One region of the Bacillus sp. ABA4_010 genome, then DNA from elsewhere that is predicted to be linked to it. Evidence: a T-box and tRNA genes for the amino acid it is inferred to sense, from the RefSeq annotation. Region 1 holds a T-box; the other holds one or more tRNA genes.
What was found. A T-box is a leader RNA that pairs with one kind of tRNA and senses whether it is charged. The one in region 1 lies ahead of thrS (threonine--tRNA ligase), so its partner is inferred to be a tRNA-Thr.

Region 1 (8,970 bases):
TTATCCAAAGTCTGTACGTACCGAAAGATATTTTGCGGGCATCTTTAGCAGAGGTGGAAATTGAGCAAGGGCGTATTGAAGCGATTAAACTTGCTCATGAATTTGTTCGGAATTACAATACGGAGAAAAAAATGAAGGGCCTTTATGTGTACGGGCCGTTTGGTGTCGGAAAAACGTATTTACTTGGAGCAATTGCCAATCAGCTGGCTGAGAAAAAAATACGTTCGCTCATTGTCTATCTTCCGGAGTTTTTACGTGAGTTGAGAGGGTCTTTTCAAGATCAAACCTTCAATGAAAAAATTGAATTTGTCAAAAAAGCACCTGTTCTTATGCTTGATGATATCGGGGCTGAATCAGTGACAAGCTGGATGAGAGACGATGTGTTAGGAGCTATTTTGCAATTTCGGATGTTGGAAAACTTGCCGACTTTTTTCACTTCCAATTTGAACTTAAATGAACTAGAGCATCATCTCACGTATACACAGCGTGGAGAAGAGGAAAAAGTCAAAGCAGCGCGGATTATGGAAAGAATTAAAGCATTATCCATTCCGGTAGAAGCAGTTGGACGAAATAAAAGAGATTAAAAAATGAGCAAGTAGGCTTTACTTGCTCATTTTTTATGAAAACCCCCATATACATAGTACTAATAAACGTGTCCTAAAGGGGGGATATGATTGATTAAAGTGTTTTTTCGATGTGAAAAAGACGCACGAATTATTTATGAATGGTTATGTGCGCGTCAAAGCGCTTTATTATATTTCGATACATGCTTTCAGTTAGTTGAACAGAAGCTCTTAATCATAGATTTGTCTGCCAACAATGGAATAGTCGTCGAGAAAATCGTAATTCCCGTGTTAAAGGAATATGTACTCATGTACAAAGAAGAAGAAATCATTATGAATCTTTTACGCCAAGTGTTTTTTTATGAGGACGAGGAGGAACGCACTCAAATTATGTCCATGATGTATTCCATTATGGAAGGAGAGCGAGAAAGCATCCCTCAAAAAATCTTTTCACCTTCAAAAGATGAGCTCATAACAGATTCGCTGCAACGTTTTATAACAGGCAATTTAACATTCAGCTTTGAATCATTTATGCAATTTCGTTTAAAGGAATATGTAAAGCGGCTTATGTATTACATTGAACTGGGCATTGATGAATATAAGTTAGAGCAAGATTATCAAATTGTGTTAGAGCAACTTCGGCAAGCAGCGGCTACTCAACAGTCAAAAGTAAGTAGCATTCATGTGGTGGAAGAAGAACAATTTTATTTTTATGATGAACACCTTTTAGAAATTAAAGAAGAAAAAAGAAAGCGTTACAAGGAAGAACTGATGCTGTGCAATGAAGCATCGTACATAGATGAGCATGTCATTCAGCCGCTTTTAGCGATGGCTCCGACACGTATTTATATTTATACAGACAGCCCATTGCGTTCTCTTTATGTAACGATTCGAAACATTTTCCAAGAAAAGGTCACCATCTATCCGAAACATTACTTTCATTTAACTTGTGAGAACAAGTAAAGACAAGAGGTTGATTTCTAGAAATAAAAAAATTATAATGAACACATACTTTTATATGGATATAAAGTTATGATGAGGACATGAGTATGTTTTTACGGTTTACAGAGAGGGAGGCCATGGCTGCAAGCTTCCTAACACGAAAAATGGACTTACCACCTCTAAACTTCAGTAGTGAACGAATGGTGTATTTCAGTAATTACTGACGGTATTTGCCGTTATCAATTCTTGAGCTGTTTTGGCATATGTCGGCTTCTATTCATTAGTCGCTAATAATCTCCAAAACAGGAACAAGGGTGGAATCACGAGATACCTCGTCCCTTACTTTAGGGACGGGTTTTTTTATTTGCTTTAAAACTGATCACATTTTAAAGGAGTGTAACAACATGTCTGATATGATTAACATTTCATTTCCCGATGGTGCTGTGAAGGAGTTCCCGAAAGGCACAACGACAGAAGACATTGCTGGCTCAATTAGCCCGGGATTAAAGAAAAAATCCATTGCTGGGAAATTTAACGGTGAGCTGATCGATTTACGCACGCCAATTCAAGAGGACGGAACCATTGCCATTGTGACGCAAGATACACAAGATGCATTAGAAATCATGCGCCATAGTACAGCCCACCTTATGGCTCAAGCGATTAAGCGTTTGTATAAAGACGTGAAACTTGGTATCGGTCCTGTTATTGAAAATGGATTCTACTATGACATTGATATGGAAGAGTCTATTACACCAGAAGACCTTGTGGCGATTGAAAAAGAAATGAAGAAGATTGTCAATGAAAACTTAGAAATCGTTCGCAAAGAAGTATCCCGTGAAGATGCAATCAAGCTATACGAAGAGCTTGGAGATCACTTGAAGCTTGAACTTATAGAATCAATCCCAGAGGGACAAACATTGTCAATCTATGAGCAAGGTGAATTTTTCGATCTTTGTCGCGGTGTCCATGTTCCTTCGACAGGAAAAATTAAAGAATTTAAGCTGTTAAGCATTGCGGGTGCGTACTGGCGCGGTGACAGTAAAAATAAAATGCTGCAACGTATTTACGGTACAGCGTTCTTCAAAAAAGAAGAGTTGGCAGAGCATCTACGCTTATTGGAAGAGGCGAAAGAACGTGACCACCGTAAGCTAGGAAAAGAGCTGAACTTATTCACGAACTCTCAAAAAGTTGGACAAGGTCTTCCATTATGGCTTCCAAAAGGTGCTGCTATTCGCCGCGTGATCGAACGTTACATTGTGGATAAAGAAGAGCGTTTAGGTTATCAACATGTGTATACACCGGTATTAGGAAGTGTGGAGCTTTATAAAACGTCTGGCCACTGGGATCATTATCAAGACGGCATGTTCCCGGCGATGGAGATGGATAACGAGCAACTTGTGCTTCGTCCGATGAACTGCCCGCACCATATGATGATTTATAAAAATGAAATTCACAGTTACCGTCAATTGCCAATCCGTATTGCGGAGCTTGGCACGATGCACCGTTATGAAATGTCAGGTGCACTATCCGGGTTACAGCGTGTACGCGGGATGACGTTGAACGATGCTCATATTTTCGTGCGTCCTGATCAAATTAAAGATGAATTTAAGCGTGTCGTAAACTTAGTGTTGGCGGTATATAAAGATTTCGGTTTAGAAGATTACTCATTCCGCTTATCTTACCGTGACCCACAAGATACAGAAAAGTATTACGATGATGATGCAATGTGGGAAAAAGCGCAAAGCATGTTGAAAGAAGCGATGGACGAGCTTGGTCTTGATTATTATGAAGCAGAAGGCGAAGCGGCGTTCTACGGTCCGAAATTGGATGTTCAAGTACGTACAGCTCTTGGAAAAGATGAAACCTTATCAACAGTACAGCTTGATTTCTTATTGCCAGAGCGCTTTGACTTAACATATGTTGGAGAAGACGGCAAACCGCATCGTCCAGTCGTTATTCACCGCGGCGTTGTATCAACAATGGAACGATTTGTAGCCTTCTTAATCGAAGAGTATAAAGGTGCGTTCCCAACGTGGTTGGCACCGGTTCAAGTACAGGTTATCCCTGTATCACCTGGAGTTCACTTAGAGTATGCAAAGCAAGTTCAAGAAAAATTGCAGCTTGAAGGGTTTCGTGTAGAGCTTGATGAGCGCGATGAGAAGATTGGCTACAAAATCCGCGAAGCGCAAATGCAAAAAACACCGTACATGCTTGTTGTCGGCGATAAAGAAGTGGAAGAAAATGCTGTTAATGTCCGCAAATATGGTGAGCAAAAATCAGAGACGATTGACTTCGAACAATTCGTTGCAGCGTTAAAACAAGAAGTAGCACGATAAACAGAAAAAAATGATTGCATTTATAAAGTAACTTTGATAGAATAATTTTTGTTGTGATAAAAGTAGCCTACAACGTTGACATAGTCTGATGGACATGTTACAATTGTAAAGGTAATTGAATACTTGTTTGTGTAAAAGCAGAAGCACCCGCTTCTCACCTGGTCGACGCTCAAGCAGTTGGCAGGTATGAATTTAACTATTTACGTATGTGTAAAGGTAAAGTGTGGGTGCAGTATGTGCTCACACTTTTTTTGTGGGGCAGACATCTGCTCAAACGATGTATTCGACCATAAAACCTTGGAGGTGGCTACTTATTAGCAAGGATATGATGGTGAACGAGGGCATCCGTGCCCGCGAAGTTCGTTTAATCGACCAAAACGGGGAACAATTAGGAATTAAAACGAAGCAGGAAGCATTAGAAATTGCTGCGCGAGTGAACCAAGATCTTGTTATGGTTGCTCCAAATGCGAAACCGCCAGTATGCCGTATTATGGATTATGGTAAATTCCGATTTGAGCAACAGAAGAAGGAAAAGGAAGCTCGCAAAAACCAGAAGATCATCAGCTTAAAAGAAGTTCGTTTAAGTCCGACAATTGATCAACATGACTTTGATACGAAACTTCGCAATGCACGCAAGTTCCTTGAAAAAGGCGATAAAGTAAAAGCGAGCATTCGCTTTAAGGGTCGTGCAATTACGCATAAGGAAATCGGTCAACGTGTATTAGATCGTTTCTCAGAAGCTTGTGCGGATGTAGGATCAATAGAGGCTGCTCCTAAGATGGACGGACGCAGCATGTTCTTAGTTTTAGCACCTAAAAATGAAAAGCAATAAAATGAGGAGGAACACTCAATGCCAAAAATGAAAACTCACCGCGGCGCTGCAAAGCGTTTCAAGAAAACTGGATCTGGTAAGCTTAAACGTTCTCATGCTTACACAAGCCATTTATTTGCTAACAAGTCTACAAAGCAAAAGCGTAAACTTCGCAAAGGTGCTGTAGTAAGCACAGGCGATTACAAACGCATCCGTTTCTTATTAATTAACATGAAATAATTTCGGTTTAGGATAGACAATACAGGAGGGAAACAACTATGCCACGTGTAAAAGGCGGTACAGTAACACGCAAACGTCGTAAAAAAGTTTTAAAATTAGCAAAAGGTTATTTCGGTTCTAAACATACATTATACAAAGTTGCTAACCAGCAAGTAATGAAATCTTTAATGTATGCTTACCGTGACCGTCGCCAGAAAAAGCGCGACTTCCGTAAATTATGGATCACTCGTATCAACGCTGCTGCTCGTATGAACGGTCTTTCTTACAGCCGTTTAATGCACGGTTTAAAAGTAGCTGGTATCGAAGTTAACCGTAAAATGTTAGCTGAGCTTGCTGTTAGCGATGAAAAAGCATTCGCTGAATTAGCAACAGTTGCAAAAAGCAACTTGAAATAATTCGAAAGCCTCCTTTTTAAGGAGGCTTTTTATTATTTTAGTGACAATGACGAAAAGGAGTCGAAAGAATGAATGAACTTTTGTTGATGTATTATGTATGTGTAAATATTGCGGCGATGACTTTAATGGCAGTGGATAAACAAAGAGCAAGAGAGCGCAAGTGGCGAATTAAAGAGGCAACAATCTGGTTTTGGTCTATTGTTGGCGGAGCAGCAGGTGCGGCTTTAGGGATGTATGTGTTTTACCATAAAACAAAGCATAAACAGTTTAAAGCAGGTCTTCCTTTGTTAGCGGTGATTCATGCTGTTTTTTTGTTTCGATTTATTTAAAAAGCCAAGCCATTAATTTCTACGGCTTGGCTCTTTTTATTGAAGAAATTCTTTAATCGGGCTTTTCCATTCAATTTTGGCGTACGGATATAAAAATTGAATTTCTTGCTCAATTCGAGAGAAGTCAAGGCGTGAAAGACCTTCTAGCTTTTCAGTATCGCGAATGGAAACGATGATGGAGATAACTTCAAAGGAGTCATTAGTCGTTCCTAAATATTTTTCTCCTTCAAATAAGACTCCTTTATATGTGAGCAAAAAGTTTTTGCGGACATTTCCTTTCTCATCAAGGAGGTGAAATTCTTTTTTCTCATGTGCATGTTCCAATTTGCGCATCGGATCTGTAAAATAGCGCACCGCCTTTAAAATAAGGTAGAAAAAAGCGGCAATAATGAGTAAACGTAATAGAACGACAATCATTCCAAGTCCCTCCTTATACTCTATTCCATTACTTTACGTGTCAATCGGGAAAAGGTTTCATCTTCTTTTCACTTTGTTATAATTTATTGAGGAACAAATATGATGTTTGCATAGGTGTTTGCTATGCTTATGAAGCAGAATATAAGTAGAAAGGAGAATAAAGAATGAATTTTGAACAGTTATTTGATATGCAGCGACAGTTAGATACCCATATCGAAGAGAAGCATGGATTAAAAGGCGAATCTCTAATCGAAAGAAAAATTCTCGCTTTTATGGTGGAGGTAGGAGAGCTTGCGAATGAAACGCGCTGCTTCAAGTTTTGGAGCGTGAAACCGTCAGCAGATGCAGAAACTATTTTAGAAGAGTATGTAGATGGGGTTCACTTTTTACTTTCACTCGGTTTAGAACTTGGCATTCCGGCAGATGTATCGGTCCCGCAAGCAAAAAGAGAAGAGGAGTTAACCGCTCAATTTTTAAATGTCTATGAAAATCTCTCACAGTTCCGTAGAAATATGGCACAAGATACATACATTCAGTTGTTTTCGCAATACTTAATATTAGGCGAAATGCTCGGTTTTTCCTCAGAGGATGTAAAGCGCGCATATAAAGCGAAAAATGAAGTGAATTTTCAGCGCCAGGAGCAAGGGTACTAATTCGTGTTTTGAGCAAATGTTCTGTATACTAATGAATTATGATACATATTGAAGGAGGCTGACTAACAGCATGGCTAAATTGGATGAAACATTAACGATGCTGAAAGAGTTAACGGATGCAAAAGGCATTCCTGGAAATGAGCGTGAACCGCGCGATGTGATGAAAAAGTACATTGAGCCTTATGCAGATGAGGTAACAACAGATGGGTTAGGCAGCTTAATTGCCAAGAAAACTGGAAAAGAAAATGGACCCAAAATAATGGTTGCGGGCCATTTGGATGAAGTTGGTTTTATGATTACGCAAATCGATGATAAAGGGTTTCTTCGTTTTCAAACGGTAGGAGGCTGGTGGTCGCAAGTGATGCTCGCCCAGCGTGTGACGATTGTAACGAGAAAAGGGGATGTAACAGGGGTTATCGGTTCAAAGCCGCCTCATATTTTATCACCGGAAGCTCGCAAAAAGCCGGTTGAAATTAAAGATATGTTTATCGACATTGGTGCATCCAGCAAAGAGGAAGCGATGGAATGGGGCGTCAAACCAGGAGATCAAGTGGTCCCATATTTTGAATTTACAGTGTTAAACAATGAAAAAATGCTACTTGCTAAAGCGTGGGATAACCGCATTGGTTGCGCCATTGCTATTGACGTGCTAAAGCAACTGAAAGATACAGCGCACCCGAACGTCGTGTACGGTGTTGGAACGGTTCAAGAAGAAGTTGGACTGCGCGGGGCGAAAACGTCAGCGAACTTCATTCAGCCGGACATTGCGTTTGGTGTAGATGTGGGCATTGCTGGTGATACGCCAGGGGTGTCAGAGAAAGAAGCAATGGGCAAAATGGGGAAAGGACCACAAATCATTTTATATGATGCATCAATGGTCTCCCATAAAGGCTTGCGCGATCTTGTGACAGATACAGCGGATGAATTGAATATCCCATATCAGTTTGATTCGATGGCAGGTGGAGGAACGGACTCAGGTGCGATTCACGTTTCAGCAAACGGTGTCCCTGCTTTATCTATTACAATTGCGACGCGCTACATTCATTCACATGCGGCGATGTTACACCGCGATGATTATGAAAATGCCGTCAAGCTTATTGTAGAAGTCATTAAACGTCTAGATGCAGAGACGGTCAAGAATATTACCTTTAATTAATTGGTTTATATCATAAGAAAAGACGGTTGGGTACCCAACCGTCTTTTCTTATTGTAACCCTTTTTCGAGAGTTGACAGCATCTCGTTTTTGTCTTGTTCGTTGGAATTTTTCCAGATTACTTCGAATAAAACACCTAAGCCTGGCAGCATTTTGTCTTCGCCGCTTTGGATGGCATCCATAATGGTTGATTCCAACTGCTGCTGTGAATTCCCTGAAACATTTGATATAATGGCATTTCGTAAATTTAAATTCATTTTCATCACCTCGAATTTAGTGTGAAAGTACATTGTTATTGTGAGTCTTATGAGCATTTTCTATGTACGAAGAATTGAGATATAATGGTGGCAGTATAAAATGGACTTACAATAGAAGAAGGAGACAGAACGGTGAAACGAATTGATTCGGTAAAAAATCCACAAGTGAAAACATGGAAAAAACTCCATACAAAAAAGGAACGAGACAATAGCGGGCTATTTTTAGTGGAAGGTTATCATTTAGTAGAAGAAGCGCTTCGGACGAAGCAAACGGTGAAAGAGCTTATCGTATCAGAAGAAGTAAGTATGCCTTCTTCTTGGAATGTTGATAATATTTCTATTACGGTCGTTGGCAAAGAGATTATGAAGGCCATTACCGATACCGAAACCCCGCAAGGCGTGGCAGCGGTTTGTTATCAGCAGCAAACGAGTGACATACGAGAGAATGTAAGCAACATTTTATTAATTGATGCTGTTCAAGATCCAGGAAACCTTGGTACGATGCTTCGAACGGCAGATGCGGCTGGAGTAGATTTAGTGGTTTTAGGCAACGGCAGTGTTGATTTATACAATAGTAAAGTTATTCGCTCTACGCAAGGCGCGATTTTCCATTTGCCTGTTGTAAAAGGAGATTTGCAGGAGGTTATTCCCGCTTTAAAGCAGCGCGGCGTTTCGGTGTATGGCACATCTTTAAACGATGCAAAACCTTATATGGACGTACAGCCAAAGGGAGCTTTCGCCCTTTTAGTCGGAAATGAAGGAAGTGGCGTCAATCCGTCGTTATTAGAACAAGCAGATGAAAATTTATACATCCCGATTTACGGTAAGAGTGAGTCGCTAAATGTGGCCGTTGCTGCCGGAATTTTATTGTAC
Region 2 (8,970 bases), 3.0 Mb from region 1:
CCGCAAACAAAAGAATAAATCCTCTCATCATAATAATGAGAACGGATGGCCAAATATGGCCAATCGATTGAAAATAAGTCATATAAATGAAATTAATTCCCATGAAAACATAGCCGACAAAAAACAGTTTAATACCTTGGACCGCTAAAAGCTGAATTTCCTCGGATGACACTCCGAACAAGGAGACAAGGAAATATGCGCTTGTAAACCCGATAAACAAAAACAGTATCCCTAACCATATCGCTGCTTTTTCACCAATTTTTACAGTTTCTTTTATACGTTCTTGCTCATTCGCTCCATAATAATAGCTAATCATCGGCTGAATAGCTGAACCAATTCCAAAAAAGGCAAGAAACATAAATGCATGTAAGTAATTGACTACCGAAAATGCAGCTACACCGTTTGTTCCAGCAAACTTCACCATTGCGAGATTGTAGCCAATGACAAAAACCAATGTCCCCATTTCAGCAAGAAAGCTTGGGAACCCGACAGAAAAAACATCTTTTAAAGATGAAAACGTCCACTTAAACAACATAAATTTTAACGTACGCTCTTTTTTGAAAAAGTGAGCAAATAAGACGAAAAGCCCTACAACACCCGATAAGCCAGTTGCTAAGGCAGCACCCATGACTCCTAAATGAAAAACAAAAATCATCACATAGTTCAGCACAATGTTAGTTACAGCCGTGATAATTAAACTAACCATCGCTAATTGAGGATTTCCATCATTTCGTACGAAAATACTAAGCGCATTCTCTAATGCCATCACTACGGCAAATGGAAGTAAGATGGACAAATATTCCACAACAAATTCTTTTGTATCCGTATTAGCCCCTAAAATGGTTGCTAACTGTTCTACGTTCAAATAGCCAATGACTCCTATAACAGATACAATTAACGCGACGATTGTAATAGAAAAGGAGAAAATTTTCCCTGCTTTTTCTATCTGTTGTTCGCCAATTGCCATTGAATATAACGCTCCACCGCCCATTCCAATCCAAAGGGAGATGGAAATAATGAGCGAGAAAACTGGTACAGCTATGTTCACACTCGCTAATGCAATCGAGCCTATCCCATTTCCGACAAAAATCCCATCAACGAGAATATTGATAGACATGAGCATCATACCAATAAGTGATGGAATAAAGTATCGCATAAAAACTTTATTCACCGGCTCATGCATCAATTTATTTTGAATGATCGCTGCCATTCATATCCCTCCTGTTCTACAAGAGAGAGTTTACACCTTCAAGTAACTTGAGAGTCAATCTTTTTAGTGAATGTTTATGAATTCTGAAATTCTGATATGTTATGCTCCCTTTTCAATATCATCCTGAACACTTATCTTTTTAATGAGGACTTCAATTGCCGTAATAAAATCTTCTGGGTCTTTCACAACAGACTCGTCGATGAGTGCCCATTCAATCGGCTGTCCCACTGCTTCATAGCCGTCTACATTTAATGTTTCCCATAATATGTGGTAGCTCTTATCAACTGTTTCGTACGAACCTTTATGGTAATAGCACGCATAGAGCCCTTCAGGTAAATATGCCTCTTCTTCACTAGATTGTTGGTCCCACAACAATTTAAAGATACTTCCATACATAATAGGACCTTCTCCGTTTAAACTATCCGGGTCTGCGATTACCCCAATATCTCCTGTAAACAAACCGTGATGCATAAGACTAGAACGTTGATGATGCAGTTCTTGCACATAAACAGATTCAAAATCATTTAGTAAATCAATGGGTTCATCTTTATATAAAAAAGAAATGGGTCTTCTCGGATACGTTTTATACATAACAGTTTGCTGTTCAGGCAGGCTAATTCCCATTTTTAATGTGTTCATTTTATGTTGTATTTTCTGAAAAGTCAGCTCCAACGCTTGAATGTTTTTCCTTACTTCCTCAAGCTGACTTTGAAATAAGTCATATGTCTTTTCCAAAGTCCGCTCCTTCATTTGTTGCTGAATAGCTTGGATTGTAAAACCGATTTTCCGCAAGAAAATAATGGTTTCAAGATGAATGAATTGATCTGCTGTATAGTATCGATAATGACTCTTTTCATCCGTATATTTCGGTTTAAACAATCCGATTTCATCATAATATCTTAATGTGGACTGTGGAATGGAAAAAATTTTGGATACTTCTCCTACTTGAAATCGTTTTTTCATGCTTTTCTCCTTTTAAGTGGACACTTTATTTCGTTTGTAAACGTGCTCATCCTCTTATTATAACAGGAATAAGGATATGTTTTAGAATACAAAAAAACCACAAAAGTCTTCTATGACTTTTGTGGTTTTTTACGGGAAGCGGGTGATGAGAATCGAACTCACGACATCAGCTTGGAAGGCTGAGGTTTTACCATTAAACTACACCCGCATTTATGAAATGGTGCCGGCGAGAGGACTTGAACCCCCAACCTACTGATTACAAGTCAGTTGCTCTACCAATTGAGCTACACCGGCATCATTTGGTGACCCGTACGGGATTCGAACCCGTGTTACCGCCGTGAAAGGGCGGTGTCTTAACCGCTTGACCAACGGGCCAATGTTTACAGCCTGGCGACGTCCTACTCTCACAGGGGGAGACCCCCAACTACCATCGGCGCTGAAGAGCTTAACTTCCGTGTTCGGCATGGGAACGGGTGTGACCTCTTCGCCATCATCACCAGACAATATGAAGGTTATTCCTTCAAAACTAGATAACTGCAGCTGAGTACTTGCTTTACTTGATTGTCTAGCTACGGCTCCTAATCTTTCGGCCGTTTCACTTCTGCCTATGAAACCAAAGAACGGTTTCCCAGTCAGAAGCTCCAACGTCTCTCAAGATTGAACAGTCGCCTTCGCTTTTCTTGATTGTCCAGCTACGAAAGCCAAATCGTACGGCTGTTTCGCTTCTTCTGTCTGAGACTAACGTCTCTTCCGCCAGAAGCTCCAACATCCTATCGATTTAAACGGGCTTTCTCCGCTTTTCGTTTAGGTTAAGTCCTCGATCGATTAGTATCAGTCAGCTCCACACGTCGCCGTGCTTCCACCTCTGACCTATCAACCTGATCATCTTTCAGGGATCTTACTAGCTTGACGCTATGGGAAATCTCATCTTGAGGGGGGCTTCATGCTTAGATGCTTTCAGCACTTATCCCGTCCGCACATAGCTACCCAGCGATGCCTTTGGCAAGACAACTGGTACACCAGCGGTGCGTCCATCCCGGTCCTCTCGTACTAAGGACAGCTCCTCTCAAATTTCCTGCGCCCGCGACGGATAGGGACCGAACTGTCTCACGACGTTCTGAACCCAGCTCGCGTACCGCTTTAATGGGCGAACAGCCCAACCCTTGGGACCGACTACAGCCCCAGGATGCGATGAGCCGACATCGAGGTGCCAAACCTCCCCGTCGATGTGGACTCTTGGGGGAGATAAGCCTGTTATCCCCGGGGTAGCTTTTATCCGTTGAGCGATGGCCCTTCCATGCGGAACCACCGGATCACTAAGCCCGACTTTCGTCCCTGCTCGACTTGTAGGTCTCGCAGTCAAGCTCCCTTGTGCCTTTACACTCTACGAATGATTTCCAACCATTCTGAGGGAACCTTTGGGCGCCTCCGTTACATTTTAGGAGGCGACCGCCCCAGTCAAACTGCCCACCTGACACTGTCTCCCACCCCGATGAGGGGTGCGGGTTAGAATTTCAATACAGCCAGGGTAGTATCCCACCGATGCCTCCACCGAAGCTGGCGCTCCGGCTTCCAAGGCTCCTACCTATCCTGTACAAGCTGTACCAAAATGCAATATCAGGCTACAGTAAAGCTCCACGGGGTCTTTCCGTCCTGTCGCGGGTAACCTGCATCTTCACAGGTACTATAATTTCACCGAGTCTCTCGTTGAGACAGTGCCCAGATCGTTACACCTTTCGTGCGGGTCGGAACTTACCCGACAAGGAATTTCGCTACCTTAGGACCGTTATAGTTACGGCCGCCGTTTACTGGGGCTTCGGTTCAAAGCTTCGCTTGCGCTAACCTCTCCCCTTAACCTTCCAGCACCGGGCAGGTGTCAGCCCCTATACTTCGCCTTACGGCTTCGCAGAGACCTGTGTTTTTGCTAAACAGTCGCCTGGGCCTATTCACTGCGGCTCTCTCGGGCTTGCACCCTATCAGAGCACCCCTTCTCCCGAAGTTACGGGGTCATTTTGCCGAGTTCCTTAACGAGAGTTCTCTCGAACACCTTAGGATTCTCTCCTCGCCTACCTGTGTCGGTTTGCGGTACGGGTACCTCCCACCTCGCTAGAGGCTTTTCTTGGCAGCGTGAAATCAGGAACTTCGGTACTTTATTTCCCTCGCCATCACAGCTCAACCTTACGAGAAGCGGATTTGCCTACTTCTCAGCCTTACTGCTTGGACGCGCATATCCAACAGCGCGCTTACCCTATCCTTCTGCGTCCCCCCATTGCTCAAACGGTGGGGAGGTAGTACAGGAATATCAACCTGTTATCCATCGTCTACGCCTTTCGGCCTCGGCTTAGGTCCCGACTAACCCTGAGCGGACGAGCCTTCCTCAGGAAACCTTAGGCATACGGTGGATGGGATTCTCACCCATCTTTCGCTACTCATACCGGCATTCTCACTTCTAAGCGCTCCACCAGTCCTTCCGGTCTGACTTCACCGCCCTTAGAACGCTCTCCTACCACGGACATCGTAGATGTCCATCCACAGCTTCGGTGATACGTTTAGCCCCGGTACATTTTCGGCGCAGAGTCACTCGACCAGTGAGCTATTACGCACTCTTTAAATGGTGGCTGCTTCTAAGCCAACATCCTGGTTGTCTAAGCAACTCCACATCCTTTTCCACTTAACGTATACTTTGGGACCTTAGCTGGTGGTCTGGGCTGTTTCCCTCTTGACTACGGATCTTATCACTCGCAGTCTGACTCCCAAGAATAAGTCTTCGGCATTCGGAGTTTGACTGAATTCGGTAACCCGTTGGGGGCCCCTAGTCCAATCAGTGCTCTACCTCCGAGACTCTTATCTTGAGGCTAGCCCTAAAGCTATTTCGGAGAGAACCAGCTATCTCCAGGTTCGATTGGAATTTCTCCGCTACCCACACCTCATCCCCGCACTTTTCAACGTGCGTGGGTTCGGGCCTCCATTCAGTGTTACCTGAACTTCACCCTGGACATGGGTAGATCACCTGGTTTCGGGTCTACGACCACATACTCATTCGCCCTATTCAGACTCGCTTTCGCTGCGGCTCCGTCTCTTCAACTTAACCTTGCATGGGATCGTAACTCGCCGGTTCATTCTACAAAAGGCACGCCATCACCCGTTAACGGGCTCTGACTACTTGTAGGCACACGGTTTCAGGATCTCTTTCACTCCCCTTCCGGGGTGCTTTTCACCTTTCCCTCACGGTACTGGTTCACTATCGGTCACTAGGGAGTATTTAGCCTTGGGAGATGGTCCTCCCAGCTTCCGACGGGATTTCTCGTGTCCCGCCGTACTCAGGATCCACTCAAGAGAGAACGAAGTTTCAACTACAGGGTTGTTACCTTCTTCGACGGGCCTTTCCAGGCCTCTTCATCTACTTCGTTCCTTTGTAACTCCGTATAGAGTGTCCTACAACCCCAAGAGGCAAGCCTCTTGGTTTGGGCTAATTCCGTTTCGCTCGCCGCTACTCAGGAAATCGCAATTGCTTTCTCTTCCTCCGGGTACTTAGATGTTTCAGTTCCCCGGGTCTGCCTTCCATACCCTATGTATTCAGGTAAAGATACTGTTCCATTACGAACAGTGGGTTTCCCCATTCGGAAATCTCCGGATCAAAGCTCACTTACAGCTCCCCGAAGCATATCGGTGTTAGTCCCGTCCTTCATCGGCTCCTAGTGCCAAGGCATTCACCGTGCGCCCTTTCTAACTTAACCTTGTTACGGCAAAAGATTAGCGTCGAATTTCTTCGTTGATTTCGATTCTCCGCTGCTCACGTATAAAAATACGCTGTGCTGCTCGAATCTTCATCGCCTCGAACTTCTCGCTCCTCTTTTCCCTTTTGTTTTTAAACAAAAGATTTTTGTTTAGAAAAATTTTCACTTTCCTCAGCTATTACTGTTATCTAGTTTTCAAAGAACAACCATGCACCACTCAGTGCATTTGATATTGAAGGATGAACCTTCAAAACTGAACAAAACGTTTTCGTCAACGATTCTTACTGTCTAGCTACGGCATACGCCTTCGCTTTTCTTAGTAATCCTTAGAAAGGAGGTGATCCAGCCGCACCTTCCGATACGGCTACCTTGTTACGACTTCACCCCAATCATCTACCCCACCTTAGGCGGCTGGCTCCTTACGGTTACCTCACCGACTTCGGGTGTTGCAAACTCTCGTGGTGTGACGGGCGGTGTGTACAAGGCCCGGGAACGTATTCACCGCGGCATGCTGATCCGCGATTACTAGCGATTCCGGCTTCATGCAGGCGAGTTGCAGCCTGCAATCCGAACTGAGAACGGTTTTATGAGATTAGCTCCACCTCGCGGTCTCGCGACTCTTTGTACCGTCCATTGTAGCACGTGTGTAGCCCAGGTCATAAGGGGCATGATGATTTGACGTCATCCCCACCTTCCTCCGGTTTGTCACCGGCAGTCACCTTAGAGTGCCCAACTGAATGCTGGCAACTAAAATCAAGGGTTGCGCTCGTTGCGGGACTTAACCCAACATCTCACGACACGAGCTGACGACAACCATGCACCACCTGTCACTCTGTCCCCCGAAGGGGAACGCTCTATCTCTAGAGTTGTCAGAGGATGTCAAGACCTGGTAAGGTTCTTCGCGTTGCTTCGAATTAAACCACATGCTCCACCGCTTGTGCGGGCCCCCGTCAATTCCTTTGAGTTTCAGCCTTGCGGCCGTACTCCCCAGGCGGAGTGCTTAATGCGTTAGCTGCAGCACTAAGGGGCGGAAACCCCCTAACACTTAGCACTCATCGTTTACGGCGTGGACTACCAGGGTATCTAATCCTGTTTGCTCCCCACGCTTTCGCGCCTCAGCGTCAGTTACAGACCAGAAAGCCGCCTTCGCCACTGGTGTTCCTCCACATCTCTACGCATTTCACCGCTACACGTGGAATTCCGCTTTCCTCTTCTGCACTCAAGTTCCCCAGTTTCCAATGACCCTCCACGGTTGAGCCGTGGGCTTTCACATCAGACTTAAGGAACCGCCTGCGCGCGCTTTACGCCCAATAATTCCGGACAACGCTTGCCACCTACGTATTACCGCGGCTGCTGGCACGTAGTTAGCCGTGGCTTTCTGGTTAGGTACCGTCAAGGTACCAGCAGTTACTCTGGTACTTGTTCTTCCCTAACAACAGAGCTTTACGACCCGAAGGCCTTCATCGCTCACGCGGCGTTGCTCCGTCAGACTTTCGTCCATTGCGGAAGATTCCCTACTGCTGCCTCCCGTAGGAGTCTGGGCCGTGTCTCAGTCCCAGTGTGGCCGATCACCCTCTCAGGTCGGCTACGCATCGTTGCCTTGGTGAGCCGTTACCTCACCAACTAGCTAATGCGCCGCGGGCCCATCTGTAAGTGATAGCCGAAACCATCTTTCAACCAAGGACCATGTGGTCCTCGGTGTTATCCGGTATTAGCTCCGGTTTCCCGAAGTTATCCCAGTCTTACAGGCAGGTTGCCCACGTGTTACTCACCCGTCCGCCGCTGACTTCAGGGAGCAAGCTCCCATCTGTCCGCTCGACTTGCATGTATTAGGCACGCCGCCAGCGTTCGTCCTGAGCCAGGATCAAACTCTCCGAAGAAATGTTTGAACTAGCACATGGATGTGCTGACATCGACGTTGTCACAGGACGTGACGTTCTTAGTCGATGTTCCTTGCTTTAAAATAAAAATTAAACGTTGACGTTTTGTTGTTTTGTTCAGTTTTCAAAGTTCACCGCCGCTCATCAGCGACTTTTATATAATATCACCTTCGAACAATAGAGTCAATAAAATTTCTCAAAAAATATTATTAGTATCATTTACTACACTCTTTTTTACCAATAATAGTTTCAGCGCAAAATGAACCATTTAACAAAACTCCTCAAACCATCAAGGTTTCATAACAATTCATTTAAGAAATAATTAAGAATTTCGTCATAGTCCTATAAGATTTGTTATTTATACTATCATTAACCGATTAATAAGGGGGATAACATGATGAAAAAATGGATTGCTGGCATAATTGCAATAGCCGCATTGGCAGGAGGATGGTGGTTAGCTTCTCCTCTTTTTGTAGATAAAGTTGTAAACGAAGAGCCTGTATCACCACATGATACAAGTATAGACATGCAAGAGAACGAACCTTCCAATTCGCAAGCTCAAACAACAGCAGGTACAATAGAAGAAACTGAAACCATCTTTGGAACATTTAATGGAACAGACTCCTTCCATCAAGTAGAAGGAACGGTAACGGTGACTGGAAAGAACGTACGCCTCGAACATTTAGAAGTAACAAACGGGCCAGACCTTTATGTTTATTTAGTGAATGCTAATCAATCTACGAAAGACGGACTGTCTCTCGGGCCGCTAAAAGGTAATAAAGGCAATCAAAATTATGAATTACCAGCAACTATAACGGCAGAACCAGGAATGAAAATAGTAATCTGGTGCAAACAGTTTGACGTCGACTTTGGAAGCGCCGAATTGATAAAAGATATGTAAAGAGGTGTTTGATGTGACACACAAAGTGTTGTTAGTGGATGACGAAGAAAACATCATTGATGTATGTTCACGTTATTTAGAGCGTGAAGGCTATTTAGTCAAAAGCGCCGCAGATGGAAAGAAGGCCCTGGCACTTTATCATTCCTTTCAACCCCATCTTGTCGTACTTGATGTGATGATGCCCGAAATGGACGGGTGGCAAACAGCGGCAGAAATTAGAAAAGTTGAAGACACCCCTATTATTATGCTGACGGCACTAGGACAAGAAAAAGATAAAAT

Region 2: it has a tRNA-Thr gene. The T-box ahead of thrS (threonine--tRNA ligase) is inferred to sense a tRNA for this amino acid. The anticodon was not compared.

What each region holds. Positions count from the first base shown of each region.
Region 1 is NZ_JBSWUN010000003.1:164,786-173,755, forward strand. It holds gene dnaI (primosomal protein DnaI) at 1-584, shown strand, start outside; gene ytxC (sporulation protein YtxC) at 684-1,526, shown strand; T-box leader at 1,587-1,848, shown strand; gene thrS (threonine--tRNA ligase) at 1,910-3,841, shown strand; ribosomal protein L20 leader region at 3,971-4,099, shown strand; gene infC (translation initiation factor IF-3) at 4,119-4,673, shown strand; gene rpmI (50S ribosomal protein L35) at 4,692-4,892, shown strand; gene rplT (50S ribosomal protein L20) at 4,931-5,287, shown strand; gene ACXAEO_RS02050 (DUF1294 domain-containing protein) at 5,356-5,616, shown strand; gene ACXAEO_RS02055 (sigma-w pathway protein ysdB) at 5,653-6,033, opposite strand; gene ACXAEO_RS02060 (dUTP diphosphatase) at 6,198-6,686, shown strand; gene ACXAEO_RS02065 (M42 family metallopeptidase) at 6,757-7,842, shown strand; gene sspI (small acid-soluble spore protein SspI) at 7,891-8,097, opposite strand; gene ACXAEO_RS02075 (TrmH family RNA methyltransferase) at 8,230-8,970, shown strand, end outside.
Region 2 is NZ_JBSWUN010000003.1:3,159,941-3,168,910, forward strand. It holds gene ACXAEO_RS16800 (MATE family efflux transporter) at 1-1,210, opposite strand, end outside; gene ACXAEO_RS16805 (MerR family transcriptional regulator) at 1,310-2,173, opposite strand; tRNA gene ACXAEO_RS16810 (tRNA-Gly) at 2,311-2,381, opposite strand; tRNA gene ACXAEO_RS16815 (tRNA-Thr) at 2,392-2,467, opposite strand; tRNA gene ACXAEO_RS16820 (tRNA-Glu) at 2,474-2,548, opposite strand; rRNA gene rrf (5S ribosomal RNA) at 2,559-2,674, opposite strand; rRNA gene ACXAEO_RS16830 (23S ribosomal RNA) at 2,979-5,910, opposite strand; rRNA gene ACXAEO_RS16835 (16S ribosomal RNA) at 6,241-7,790, opposite strand; gene ACXAEO_RS16840 (DM13 domain-containing protein) at 8,185-8,691, shown strand; gene ACXAEO_RS16845 (response regulator transcription factor) at 8,705-8,970, shown strand, end outside.